Regions from separate parts of the Devosia sp. GW821-FHT12F11 genome, predicted to be linked through region 3. Evidence: predicted binding sites of a transcription regulator. Region 3 holds the regulator's gene; each other region holds the start of a gene.
The links. The regulator PhoB, encoded in region 3, activates phosphate uptake and scavenging genes when phosphate is short. The targets are predictions, from matches to a motif close to TGTCATNNANCTGTCAT.
Positions count from the first base shown of each region.

Region 1: the regulator PhoB is predicted to act here: its motif matches at 1,126-1,142, upstream of phnC (phosphonate ABC transporter ATP-binding protein).
Region 2: the regulator PhoB is predicted to act here: its motif matches at 1,822-1,838, upstream of AC1ROK_RS18995 (YdcH family protein).
Region 4: the regulator PhoB is predicted to act here: its motif matches at 1,804-1,820, upstream of AC1ROK_RS01380 (DUF2794 domain-containing protein).

Region 1 is NZ_JBXAPX010000007.1:177,123-180,379, reverse strand. Features, by position in the region: gene phnL (phosphonate C-P lyase system protein PhnL) at 1-351, shown strand, start outside; gene AC1ROK_RS20590 (LbetaH domain-containing protein) at 348-956, shown strand; gene phnC (phosphonate ABC transporter ATP-binding protein) at 1,213-2,085, shown strand; gene phnD (phosphonate ABC transporter substrate-binding protein) at 2,178-3,086, shown strand; gene phnE (phosphonate ABC transporter, permease protein PhnE) at 3,155-3,257, shown strand, end outside.
Region 2 is NZ_JBXAPX010000006.1:288,814-292,070, reverse strand. Features, by position in the region: gene AC1ROK_RS19010 (monovalent cation:proton antiporter-2 (CPA2) family protein) at 1-307, shown strand, start outside; gene AC1ROK_RS19005 (sulfite exporter TauE/SafE family protein) at 345-1,115, shown strand; gene AC1ROK_RS19000 (VOC family protein) at 1,137-1,523, shown strand; gene AC1ROK_RS18995 (YdcH family protein) at 1,618-1,788, opposite strand; gene AC1ROK_RS18990 (YdcH family protein) at 1,967-2,182, shown strand; gene AC1ROK_RS18985 (TetR/AcrR family transcriptional regulator) at 2,356-3,072, shown strand.
Region 3 is NZ_JBXAPX010000002.1:431,097-434,353, reverse strand. Features, by position in the region: gene pstB (phosphate ABC transporter ATP-binding protein PstB) at 1-257, shown strand, start outside; gene phoU (phosphate signaling complex protein PhoU) at 276-971, shown strand; gene phoB (phosphate regulon transcriptional regulator PhoB) at 1,071-1,772, shown strand; gene AC1ROK_RS07690 (amidase) at 1,905-3,257, opposite strand, start outside.
Region 4 is NZ_JBXAPX010000001.1:273,609-276,865, reverse strand. Features, by position in the region: gene AC1ROK_RS01395 (GNAT family N-acetyltransferase) at 1-265, shown strand, start outside; gene AC1ROK_RS01390 (AAA family ATPase) at 298-849, shown strand; gene AC1ROK_RS01385 (GNAT family N-acetyltransferase) at 923-1,387, opposite strand; gene AC1ROK_RS01380 (DUF2794 domain-containing protein) at 1,384-1,782, opposite strand; gene AC1ROK_RS01375 (DUF1223 domain-containing protein) at 2,306-3,037, opposite strand.

The sequences.
Region 1 (3,257 bases), on a different contig from region 3:
GTCAGCCGCGGCGTCTCCCGGGATGAGGCCACTGCGAGGGCGCGCGACCTGCTGGCCCGGCTCAACCTGCCGGAGCGACTGTGGTCGCTGCCGCCGGCGACCTTCTCGGGCGGCGAGCAGCAGCGGGTGAACATCGCCCGCGGTTTCATCACCCCGCATCCGGTGCTGCTTCTGGACGAGCCGACGGCGTCGCTCGATGCCACTAACCGCGCCGTGGTGGTGGAGATGATTGCCGAAAAGAAGCAGGCGGGCGTGGCGCTGCTCGGCATCTTCCATGACGAGGAGGTCCGCGCCCAGGTTGCCGACCGCATCGTCGACGTCACCCTGTTTGCCGTGAGGAAAGCCGCATGAAACTCTCGGAAACCCCGGTGGTGCACCCGACGGCCGAGGTGCACGACTCGACGCTTGGCAGATACACCGAGGTCGGCGCCAACTGCCACGTCAACCGCTCGACCCTGGGGGATTATTCCTACCTGGTCGACGGCACCCAGGTGGCCTATGCCCAGATCGGCAAGTTCGCCAACATCGCGGCCAATGTGCGCATTTATGCCAGCAAGCACCCGATGCAGCGCGCCTCGCTGCATCACTTCACCTACCGCTCGAGCTGGTATTTCGAGGGCGAGGCGGACGACGCGGCGTTCTTCGAATGGCGGGCCGAGAACGGCATCGAGATCGGCCACGACACCTGGATCGGCCACGGCGCGGTGATCATGCCCGGCGTCAGGGTCGGGCATGGGGCCATCATCGGCTCCAACGCGGTGGTGACCAAGGACGTCGCCGATTTCGCCATTGCCGTGGGTGTGCCCGCCAAGCCGCTCCGTCAGCGCTTCCCGGGCCCGATCGCCGATCGGCTGCTGGCGCTCGGCTGGTGGGACTGGAGCCACGAGAAGCTCCACCGGGCGCTGCCGGATTTCCGCGCGCTCGAGATCGAGGCCTTCCTCGAAAAGTACGAGTAAACTGTTCGCACCCCACGCACGGTGTCATTCCCGCGAAAGCCGGAATCTCTGTTCTGGTGCGTGACGGGAAGCTCCGCAAACGGAAGTTCCCACTTTCGCGGGAATGACCGGGCGATGGAAAGGCGTGATCGCAGAGCGGGTTGGCCTCCTGCGACCGGCGCTTTTCCACTGTCATCAAGACGTCACCCAACCTTCACGCACGCTTCGTGTAGCCGCCTTACGAGTTGGCCCCGTCGCTTGGACGGGGTTTGTGCGCATGCTGAAGATTTCCAAGGTTACACGTCGCTTCGGCGCCAAGGTGGCGGTCGACAACGTCAACCTCGAAATCCCCGCCGGTCAGATGGTCGGCGTCATCGGCCGTTCCGGGGCCGGCAAGTCCACCCTGCTCAGGATGATCAACCGGCTGATCGATGTCAGCGAAGGCAGCGTCGAGTTCGGTGGCCTCGAAGTTTCGTCGCTGCGCGGGCAGTCATTGCGCGATTGGCAGCGCGACTGCGCCATGATCTTCCAGCAGTTCAACCTGGTGCCGCGCCTCGACGTCATCACCAACGTGATGCTCGGCCGGCTCAACCGCCGCAACACCATCATGAGCCTTCTGCAGATCTTCTCCGAGGAAGAGCAGTTGCTGGCGCTCAAGGCGCTGGAGCGGCTCGATATCGCGCAGACCGCCAGCCAGTGGGCACAGACGTTGTCGGGTGGCCAGCAGCAGCGCGTCGCCATCGCCCGGGCGCTGATGCAGGAGCCCAAGGTGATCCTCGCCGACGAACCGATCGCCTCGCTCGATCCGCGCAACGCCAAGATCGTCATGGACTCGCTGCAGGCGATCAATGAGGAGCAGGGGATCACCGTCATCACGAACCTCCACACCCTCGATACGGCGCGCGCCTATTGCGAGCGGATCATCGGCATGTCGGCCGGCCGCGTGGTGTTCGACGGCACGCCTGAGCAGCTGACCACCGAGGTGGCGCGTGAGCTCTACGGCGCCGACGGCCTCGAAGAAGCCTTTTCGGAGGAAATGACCTCGACCAGCCTCGAGGCCATCGTCCCCAAGAGGAAAAAGAAGAAGCACGCCGAGCTGCCGGCGGGCGCTCTCGAGGCCCCGCTCGCTTCGGCCGGCCTGCCGAACTGAGATTTCCGAGTTTCCGCTCCTGCCGGTCAGCCGCCTGCTCGCGCGGCGCGACAGGTGGCGGAAAGCCAATCGCGTCACCAAAGGAGACTTCCATGTCCGCGATCCGTAACGTCCTGATGGCGACTCTCGCCCTCACCATGACCAGCACTGCGTTCGCGCAGGATGTCTCGGTCCTCCGTATCGGCCTCGACGGTTCCGAGAACGAAGCCGACCAGGTCCGCAAGACCGAATGCGTCGCCGAAGGCCTGAAGGCGGCGACCGGCGTGCCGGAAGTGCAGATCTTCCCGTCGCCCGACTATAACGGCGTGATCCAGGGCCTGCTCGGCGGCACCATCGACATCGCCCAGATGGGCGCTTCGTCCTACGCCGCCATCGTGCTGCAGGACCCGGCGGCCGTCGATCCGATCCTGACCACCGCCGGCGCCGACGGCTCGACCGGCTACTACTCGCTGCTGGTCGCCCGCAAGGACAAGGGCTTCACCAAGCTCGCCGATCTCAAGGGCAAGAAGCTCGGCTTCGCCGACCCGGATTCGACCTCGGGCTACCTCGTGCCGAACGTCTCGCTGCCGGCCGATATCGGCGTTCCGGTGGCTGAGTTCTTCGGCGAGACCGGCTTCGGCGGCGGCCATGAGAACCTGGTTCTCGGCGTGCTCGACGGCACCTGGGATGCCGGCACCACCTTCGGTTCGGGCGTCGGCGACTGGGCCGAGGGCTACACCACGGGTAACCTGCACACCATGGTCGAGAAGGGCATTCTCGACACCGACGATATCGTCGAGCTGTGGCGTTCGCCGCAGATCCCGAATGGCCCGCTGATGGTCTCCAACAAGCTGCCGGAAGATCTGAAGGCCAAGGTCCAGGCGTTCTTCCTCGAGCTGCCGACCAAGGACCTCGCCTGCTTCCAGGGCTTCACCGGTGGCGAAAACACCGCCTATGTCGAAGTCGAGCCGGCCTTCTACGACACCATCGTGGCCGCCCGTAAGTCCGTGATCGGCGACTGATCCAACACCCAATGAATGGAAACGGCGGTACCCCAGAGGTGCCGCCGTTTCGACATCAGGAGCAGGGCATGGCGCATATCGCGCACGATTCAGCCGGCGGCATCAGCGACGCGACCCGGACCGTTTACGGTCACTATCGCCAGCAGATCCGCACCCGGCGCGTCTATTCCA
Region 2 (3,257 bases), on a different contig from region 3:
CGGGGTGCAGGTGATCGAGCGTGAAACCTTCCGCGCCGCGATCAAGCTGGGCGAAGAAGCGCTGCTCGCGCTCGGCCGTGACAAGGCGGAGGCCCACCGCGTCGCCGAGGCGTTCGAACAGCACGATAGGCGCATGCTGCACGAGAGCTACGCCGTCCGCCACGACCAGACCGCCTATATCGGCTTCGTCCGTCGCTCCACCGAAATGCTCGACGCAGTGATGAAGGCCGACCGCGAACAGCAGCCAGAACCGGGGCATTCTGCCCAAGGCGATATTGACAACAAGGCGCCGCGGGCATCCGAGTAGCGGCCAGTCTTTCTTCCCACCGGTCGCCCCCTTCCCCATGCCCGATCTCTATTTCTGGACCGTCGCAATCCTCGCGGTCTTCATCGTCGCCTTGAGCAAATCCGGGCTGGTGGGCAGCCTCGGCATGGTCGCCGTCCCCATGATGTCGCTCGTGATGCCGGCGCGTGATGCCGCGGGCATGCTGCTGCCGCTACTGCTGGTGATGGACGCCATCGCCATCTGGACCTACCGCAAGGATGCCGACTGGCGCATCCTCAAGATCATGCTGCCCGGCGCCATGGTGGGCACGCTGGTCGGCTGGGCATTGTGGAGCTTTGTCAGCGACGCCATGGTGCTGCTGTTCATCGGCATCATCACGCTGCTGTTCATCCTCGATGCCCTGCTGCCGATCAGGAAGAAGCTCGAGGGGCTGCCGCCGTCGAAGCCCTGGGGCGCGTTCTGGGGCGGCTTTGCCGGCTTTACCAGCTTCATCAGTCACACCGGCGGCCCGCCGTTCCAGATCTACGTGCTGCCGCAGCGGCTGACGCCGGTGATCTATTCGGGCACCACGGCGTTCTTCTTCGCTATCGTCAATACCGCCAAGCTGGTGCCGTATTTCTTCCTCGGCCAGCTCAACGTCGCCAACCTCACCCACGCCGCGATCCTCGCACCGCTGGCCGTGGTCGGGGTGATGATCGGCGTCTGGCTGGTGCGGCGCATCTCGGTGATACGCTTCTACCAGCTTACGTATTGGCTGGTGTTTTTGCTGTCGCTGAAACTGATTTACGATGGCGCGGCTGGGGTGTTCTTCCCTGCCGCTGTCGCCTGAGGCGCAACAAGAGCAATAAAGATGAGCATCGACTATCGCCTCGACCATATTGCGCTGCTGGTGCGCGACCTCGACGAGACGGCGAAGTTCCTCACCGAGGTGCTGCAGATCCGCGAAGTGCCCGACCCGATGGGCGGCACCCATATCCGCTGGTTCGAGTTCGGCAACAGCCAGCGCTTCCATATCCAGGCCGGCGACATAAGCCGCACCCATGTGGAAAAGCGCACGCACTTCGCGCTTTCCGCTCCGGATTTCGAGGCCGTGCTCACGCATCTGCGGGCGCTGGGCACGCCATTTTCGGATATGCAGGGCAACCCGGGCGCGGTGAACACCCGGCCCGACGGCATGCGGGCCGTGTTCGTCCAGGACCCCAACGGCTACTGGTTCGAGATCAACGATTTCCGCTAGACATCGAGTTTGAGGGTGGCAGGTGACGCCGCCCAACAAAAAAGGCCGCGGCGCTTGCCGTGGCCCTCAACTGCATGGGATTCTGTTTGTTTCCTCAGGCCTCGCTGAGCATTCGCGCCAGCTCGTCCTTGATCTCCAGTTTCTTCCGCTTAAGTGCCGCGACGTACAAATCATCGTGGCTGGGGTGGCTCATTTCATCCTCGATCTTCCGGTCCAATTCCCGGTGACGCCGCTCGAGCGATTCGACGTGGCCTTCAGTCGTCATGACAACTCCTCTCCAGCTTTTCGACGCACTGATCGTCACAAAAATTTCACGCCCTGTCGATGTGCAAGACTGCAACACCTCCCCGCCGGTGCAAAATCAGGTGCAAATCGCCGACCGATCGGCTAACCCTTTCGGCACGGGCATTTCGCCTCGCTGAGGGACCTCGTCAACCGCTGCGATGCTGCCGCTTACCAAGGAACAAGAAGCCGCGCTGGGTCTGGAACTGGCTGCAAAACGCCAGGAACATGCCGACCTCGACGCCGCCATCCACACCCTGTCATCCTCCGGCTACTCCGATCAGATGCTGATTCAGCGTATGAAGAAGCGTAAGCTGACGCTGAAGGATCGGATCGTGCAGCTCGAGAACATCCTGCTTCCCGACATCATCGCCTGAGCGAGCGCTGCGGGAGGCCGCAGACTGTCCCGGTTGGAAAGCACACCACTCAAGACTTGCGACCTGCGTCGGCGCGCCGCTCTCCACTTTCCTCGCCGAGCATGCTACACAGCGTGACCGACCGCTGGTCGGTCCTTGATTTTGACGCGTGCAACTGTCCTTGGGAGGGCGGAATGCCGTTTCCTCGAATTGTGAAGAGCGCCCCTGCACGGCGCGATGAAATCCTCGACGCCGCGCAGCGACTATTCGCCCGCAACGGCTACGACTCGACCTCGGTCAGCCAGATCATCGCCGCCGTCGGCGTGTCGAAGGGGGCGTTCTACCACCACTTCGAATCGAAGGAGGACCTGGTCGAGGCCCTCGCCTGCCGCTATGCGCGCCAGACCGCTGCGCTGACCGAAGCGGAACTCTCCGACCCGACGCTCGATGCGTTTTCAAAGCTCGCCGGCTTTCTCGGCACCATGCGCCGCCACAAGACCGAGACCGCGGCAGAACTGCGCGCCACGTTCGAGCCGATGTTCCGGGCCGAGAACCTGCAGCTGTTCGAGCGCACCCAGCGCGCCGTTACCGAAGTGGTGCAGCCGATCCTGACGCGCATCATCGTCGAGGGCGTTGCCGAGCAGACCTTCGATACACCGGATCCGCAAGGCGCCGCCGAGACCATCATGCACCTGATGACCTCGAACCGGGAGTTGATCGTCGAGCTCTACCAGACCCGCGACCGGCTGCATTTCGAGCGGCTGTCGCAGCGCCTGCTCGACAAGATGGAGTATCTGGGCACGGTCATCGATCGCATCCTCGGGCTGCCGGAAGGCTCGATCGAGCTGGCCGATCGCAGCGCTCTCGATGCGCTGGCCTGTACGCTGGACCGGCCGCCGACCGCCGCCTGACCACAAAGGACGAGGGCTGCCCGCTTGCACTCGGCGGGGCTCTTGCCTAAGGGTGAAACGTGGAGCGTGGTCAGCAAAAGTTGCAGACTTTTGTAGTTCGACCGCGCGACAAACGTCGCGAGCGTGGTCAGCAAAGGTTGCAGACTTTTGCGGTTCGACTGCGCGACAAACGTCGCGAGCGTGGT
Region 3 (3,257 bases):
AAGTGCTGCTGATGGACGAACCGTGCTCGGCCCTCGATCCGATCGCCACCGCCGTCATCGAGGAACTGATCGACGAGCTACGTGAGAACTTCACCATCGTCATCGTCACCCACTCCATGCAGCAGGCCGCCCGCGTCAGCCAGAAGACCGCGTTCTTCCACCTCGGTAAGCTCATCGAGGAAGGCAAGACCGAGGACATCTTCACCAATCCCAAGAACAAGCAGACGCAGGACTACATCACCGGCCGTATCGGCTGATCCGAGAGGAATTCGAGAATGGCATCGCTCAACGAGCACATCGTTTCCTCTTACGAGGACGAACTCACCAACCTCAACAAGGCCATTTCCGAGATGGGTGGCATGGTCGAACAGGCCATCACCGAGTCGGCCGTCGCCTTGCTCAAGCTCGATCACAAGCAGGCCCAGGACGTGCGCCTGTTCGACAAGAAGATCGACGACATGCAGCAGCGCATCAACGACGCTGCGGTGTCGATCATCGCGCGTCGCCAGCCGATGGCCGCGGACCTGCGCATGGTGGTGACCTCGATCCAGGTCGCCAACGATCTCGAGCGCACGGGCGATATGGCCAAGCAGCTGGCCAAGCGCGCCATGCAGATCGAGTCGCTCGGTCTCGCGCCCAAGTTCTACAATGGCGTCAAGCACATGAAGGAACTGGTGGCGCGGCAGCTGAAGAGCGCCATCGATGCCTACCTCAATCGCGACTCCGCCGCGGCGGTCGAGGTCTGCAGCCGCGATGACGAGGTCGATGCGATGTACAACTCGCTGTTCCGCGAACTGCTCACCTATATGATGGAAGATCCGCGCAACATCACGCAGTGCACGCACCTGTTGTTCTGCACCAAGAGCCTCGAGCGCGTCGGCGACCACGCCACCAACATCGCCGAAGCCGCCTACTATCTCGAAACCGGCCGCCACCTCGGCGCCGACGAACAGCAGCGCCAGCCGCGCTGAATCCCTTCGCCGTCTCATTGCGACGGCGAAGGTCTAAGCCTTTGATTTCCAGAGCTCTCAGGTCCGTAGCTGTCCTGAAAGCACTCTAGGGGTGATCCGATGTCCGCTACCATCCTGATCGTCGAGGACGAAGCCGATCTGGCCGTCCTGCTGCGCTACAACCTGGAAGCCGAAGGCTTCCGGGTCGCCACCGCCGCCTCGGGCGACGAGGCGGTGGAGCGCATCCGCGACGGCGTCCCGGATCTGATCCTGCTCGACTGGATGCTGCCTGGCCTTTCTGGCATCGAACTCTGCCGGCGCTGGCGCTCTCGCGAGGAAACCGCGCGCACCCCGATCATCATGATCACCGCGCGCGGCGAAGAAGAGGAGCGCGTCCGCGGCCTCGCCACCGGCGCCGACGATTATGTGGTGAAGCCGTTCTCGATCCCCGAGCTCCTCGCCCGCATCAACGCGCTGCTCCGCCGTTCGAGCCCGCAGCTCGTCACTGCGGTGCTGAAAGCCGGTGACCTCGAGCTCGATCGCACCAGCCACCGCGTCCGTCGCGGCGGCCGCGAAGTGCACCTCGGCCCCACCGAGTACCGCCTGCTCGAATACCTGATGCGCCACCCCGGCCGCGTCTACTCCCGCGAGCAGCTGCTCGACGGCGTCTGGGGCAACGATGTCTATGTCGACGAGCGCACCGTCGATGTGCATGTCGGGCGCCTGCGCAAGGCCATCAACCGCCACCGCGACGCCGACCCGATCCGCACCGTCCGCGGCGCCGGCTACGCCTTTGACGAGCGCTTTGCGGCGGTGAGTTGAGCGCCAAACCCACCGGCGTCATCCCCGCGAAGGCGGGGACCCAGTGGGATGTCTCAACGCCAGCGAGGGCCGATAGTCCGCACTGGGTTCCCGCCTGCGCGGGAATGACGCCGGTGGGTGGAACCGAGTCCCCTAAATCACCCGCTCCGCACAGATCCGATAACTGTCCGCCCACGGCCGCAGCTGTTCGAACGTCGCGCTGGCCGCCAGTACATCGGCATCGGCGTAGCGTCGCCCGATGATCTGCATGCCGACGGGCAGCCCATCCACCAGCCCGGCCGGGATCGACGCGGCCGGATGCCCGGTGAAGTTGAGCGGGTAGGTGAGGCACCAGCCGATCCCCTGGTCGACGGCCTCGCCGTTGACCTCGCGCGGCCCGTGCGTGTTGCCGCCGACCTCGTTCTTGACTGGTAGCGCGGCGACCGTCGGGGTGATCACCAGGTCATAGGTGGCGAAGGCAGCCTGGAACGCGTCGTAAATCTCCGACCGCATCGCCTGGTCGCGGCGGAGGTCCGCCGCCGTCATCGTCTGCCCGTAGCTTTCGATCCAGTGCAGGTACTCCGGTGGGAAATCCCCGCGATGCTGCCCGAGCAGGTCGAGCCCACCGGCTTTCACCGCCTCCAGCGTTCCCAGGTTGAGCGGCATCATCAGCCGTAGCCAGAGGTCGCTCAGCTCGCGCTGCGAATAGCGGATGCCGAGCTTGATTTCCTCGACCTCTGCGCCGGCTTCGCCGAACGCGGCGACGGCCCGCTTCACCGTCTCCGCCACCCGCGGATCGACCGGGAACACGTCGAGATTAGGGCTGTAGCCGATCCGGAACCCCTTGATCGACTTCTTCAGGGCGCCGAGGTAGTCAACCGTTTCGTCTAGGCTCAGCGGGTCGCGCGGATCGTAGCCGCCGAGCACGCTCATCGCCAGCGCCGCATCTTCGACCGTGCGGGTGATCGGTCCCTCGAACACATAGGGCAGGTCGCCGGCAAACGCATTGGGCCGCATCACCACCGGCACGCGCCCGAAGGCCGGCTTGTAGCCATAGACCCCGCACCACGCCGCGGGGATGCGGATCGAGCCGCCGGCATCGGTGCCCTCGGCAATCGACACCAGGCCATCGGCGACGATCGCTGCGCTGCCACCGGAGGAACCGCCCGGGTTGCGTGTCGTGTCGAACGGGTTGCTGGTCGGCCCGAACAGGTAGTTGTCGGTCACTCCGCGCAACCCCATCACCGGCGCGTTGGTCTTGCCCACGAGGATGGCGCCGCCTTTTTCGATCCGCTCGGCGAACGGGCAGTAGAACTGCGCGATGTTGTCCCTGAGTGCCCGCACCCCGCCGAAGGTTGTCGGCCAGCCCGGCTTGAAATCGAACAGGTCCTTGATCGCTGACGGCACGCCATGTAGCGGCGGCAGGACCGCTCCGCTCATCACCGCTGCCTCGGCCGCCTTCGCCTCGCGACGCGCATCGTCGAAACCGAGATAGATCAGCGCATT
Region 4 (3,257 bases), on a different contig from region 3:
GGCCTATCGCTTCACCTGCGAGGATTCGATCTATTTGCGGCAGGATGCGGTCGGGCAGGGGATCGGCGGGCGGCTGCTGGACGAGCTGATGGCGCAGAGCCGCGCCGCCGGGTTCAAGCAGATGATCGCGGTGATCACGGCGGAACGCGCCAACTCGGTGCGGCTGCACGAGAAAGCCGGCTTCCGCCATGTCGGGCGCTACGAGGCGGTGGGGTATAAGTTCGACCGCTGGCTGGATATCGTGCACCTGCAAAAGGCGCTGTGAGGCCTCGGTCTGGGGGCTGCAGGAATATCTTTATGAATGGATGCCTCATCATCACCGGGACACCTGGTGCCGGAAAGACCACCGTGTCGCAGCTCGTGGCCGAACGACTGGAGCGGTCGGCCCGCATTGACGGAGACGTCATGGCGCAACTCATGGTCAATGGCCGGGTCAACAATCTCGATGAGCGCGGTAACTGGAACCCCGGCCCCGAAGGCAAGAGGCAGTTGCAACTGCGCATGATCAACGCATGCTCGGTGGCGAACAATTTCGCGGAGGCGGGCTTCACGCCGGTTATCGACACGGTCCTCGAGGTGCGTGAGGAGTTGGAGTTCCTGGTCAAACGACTGACGGTGCGCCCACTTATGCTCGTGGTTCTCGCGCCGCCGCTCGAAGTCGCTCAATACCGCAACGCGACCCGCCCGGAGCGTCAGCGGGTGAGCTACGACTTCTCCCATACCGCCGCCAACATGCGTAGGGAGATCGGCGGTGACGGATGGTGGTTGGACTCGGGCGATCTGACGCCCGACGAAACGGCGGATCTCATCGTCGCAGAGGCCATCACGCGAGCCGTCATCGACCTCTGAGACGCATTGAGGCCTGCCGCCGAGCCGGCGCCTGTTCGGTCCTCGTCGTCGTTGGTTTCTCACTTGGCCGCCTCTACAGCCGCTTCTCCATCGGGTAGCACAGCATGCCGCGGTCGGCTTCGGCGGGGCCGGCATCTTCCCAGCCATTGGCGAGATAGAAGCGGTGGGCGGTGCCGGTACTGGTGAGCCTTGCAACGCTGGCGCCGGACTGGCGGATGCGCTCCTCGAGCGCGGCGAGCAGGGCTTTGCTGACGCCATGGAAGCGGTGGGCCGGGGCGACGTAGTTGAGGCCGATCTCGGCGGGACCGTTCAGGCAGCCGACGGCGGCGATCTCGCCGTCGCGCTCGGCGACGAGGAACCGGGCGCCGGGGCGTTCGAGCATTTTCAGCACCATCTCGGGCGTCTTGTTGCGCAGCCACCCGGCGAGGATTTCGGCATCGTCGCGGTGGTCGGCGCTGCAGAGATCGCGGATCGAGGCGGTCAGCACGGCGCTCATCGCTGCGGCATCCGCCGGCTTGGCCGGGCGGACGGTGATCATTTGACCAGTGCGAGTTCCAGGACGCGGAGCACGGTCGTGAGGTCGTGGCCGCGCTTCAGGATGCGGCCATCCTGGCTCAGCACCATGTACTGGCCCTGCTTCAGGCGCAGCCTGGGGTTCTTCTCGACCACGTAGAGCGGCCGCTCGGAGGCGCGCTTGTAGATCGAGAACAGGGCGCGGTCGCGAAGGAAGTCGAGCGCATAGTCGCGCCACTCGCCGTCGACGACCTTGCGGCCATAGAGATTGAGTATGGTCTGGAGTTCCTTGCGGTCGAAGGTGACCGCGGGCACGAAGCGGTTATGATTGGCCGGCTGAAGATCGGCGGGACCAGGGCTCGCGGCTGCCGCGAAATCGATGAGAAGCCCTGATCCAGACTGCTCGGGTTCGTCCACCATTGATCGGCCTCGTCACCTTGCTGTCATGATCGCGTCATTCGCAACGCTTGGCAAGCCGGTCGGATGCATTGGAACAAGTGGACCGGGGCGACCAGGCATTCGCCGCAGGGGTTAATGCAAAATCCCTATTTCGGTCACAATCCCTCCCCGTTGACGCCAGATTGACTCGGCACCTTATCTCCATTGCCTCCAGTGGCCGGCAAGCGGGCTGACCGAGCCCCCAAACCACGATGCTCGTTTGCCGGCCGCCTCTTACATGCACAGTCATTCTCCTCCCGCCTGCGCAAGCTGGCGGGAGTTTTGTTATGGCGGCGAGTGCCGCTGCCCTGACTGGCTCAGATTCCGCCCTGTCGGCGACTGGCCACCGGGCAGCGCCCCAAACTCGGTGTCATCCCTGCGAAAGCAGGGACCCAACTCGCCGCAGCGCAACTGGATGGATGGGTCCCTGCTTTCGCAGGGATGACAGCCGGTGGGTTGGCAGGATCGCAACATAGCGCCTGCGCGGGGAGGACGCCGGCGCGCTTTAGCGGGTGAAGCTGGCGGCGCCGACGATCGGGCCGGGCAGCCCGTCGTGATCCTGCTGAATGAGGATGACGGCGCCGTTGGAGCGACCGGTCAGCACCTCGGAGAGCGGCAGGGTGAGTTCGGCGCCGGCATCGGCTTTCCACATTCCCAGCACCTGGCGACCGGTGACGATCTGCGTGTAGGCGACCTGCTTGCCCTCGTTTTCGCCGCGCTCAATGGTGACATCGGCGCGATCGAGGAAGGTGACGAGCCAGATCATCGCATCAGGCTGACCTGCCTTGGCGGGCACCGAAACCTGCAGCATATCGTCCGAGGCCTCGCTGAGCTGGACATCGAGCGGCAGGCTGGCGCCGCCAAGCGCCCCGTTCACCGCGTCACGCTTGGAGCCGACGAGGCCGCCCTTGCCGTTGACCACCAGCTGCGGCGTGAAGATGCGTGAGGAGCCCCAGCTTTCGGCGTAATCGCGCTGCCGGTCGGAGTTCTCCTTGGTGCCGAAAGTGTCTTCCCAGCCGATATAGTCCCAGTAGTCGACATGGTAGGCCAGCGCGACGACGTCGGGGCGTCTGCCCATTTCATCGAGCATGGCATCGGCCTTCGGACAGGACTTGCAGCCCTGCGAAGTGAACAGCTCGAGCACGGCCTTGGGCGCAAGCTTGATCTCCCCGGCGAGGGCTGTGGAGATCAGGGCAAGCGAAAGGGAGACGCCGCAAAGGATCGAACGAGAAAGCATGGCGACGTTTGTAGGCAGGCGGGTTGTCCCGCGCGAGTCAAATCGGCGCGACTTGGCGTGATGGGGAAAAGGGGGCGGGGAGGCGCAGTCGGCGGCCCTCTCCCGCTGGCGGGGGAGGGGGGAGCCACACGCACTGTTGGTGGGCGGACTTGGCGGAGGCCGGTGTTTGCGGCACCCCCCTCCCACCAGCCTGTCGGCTGGTCCCCCCTCCCCCGTAAAC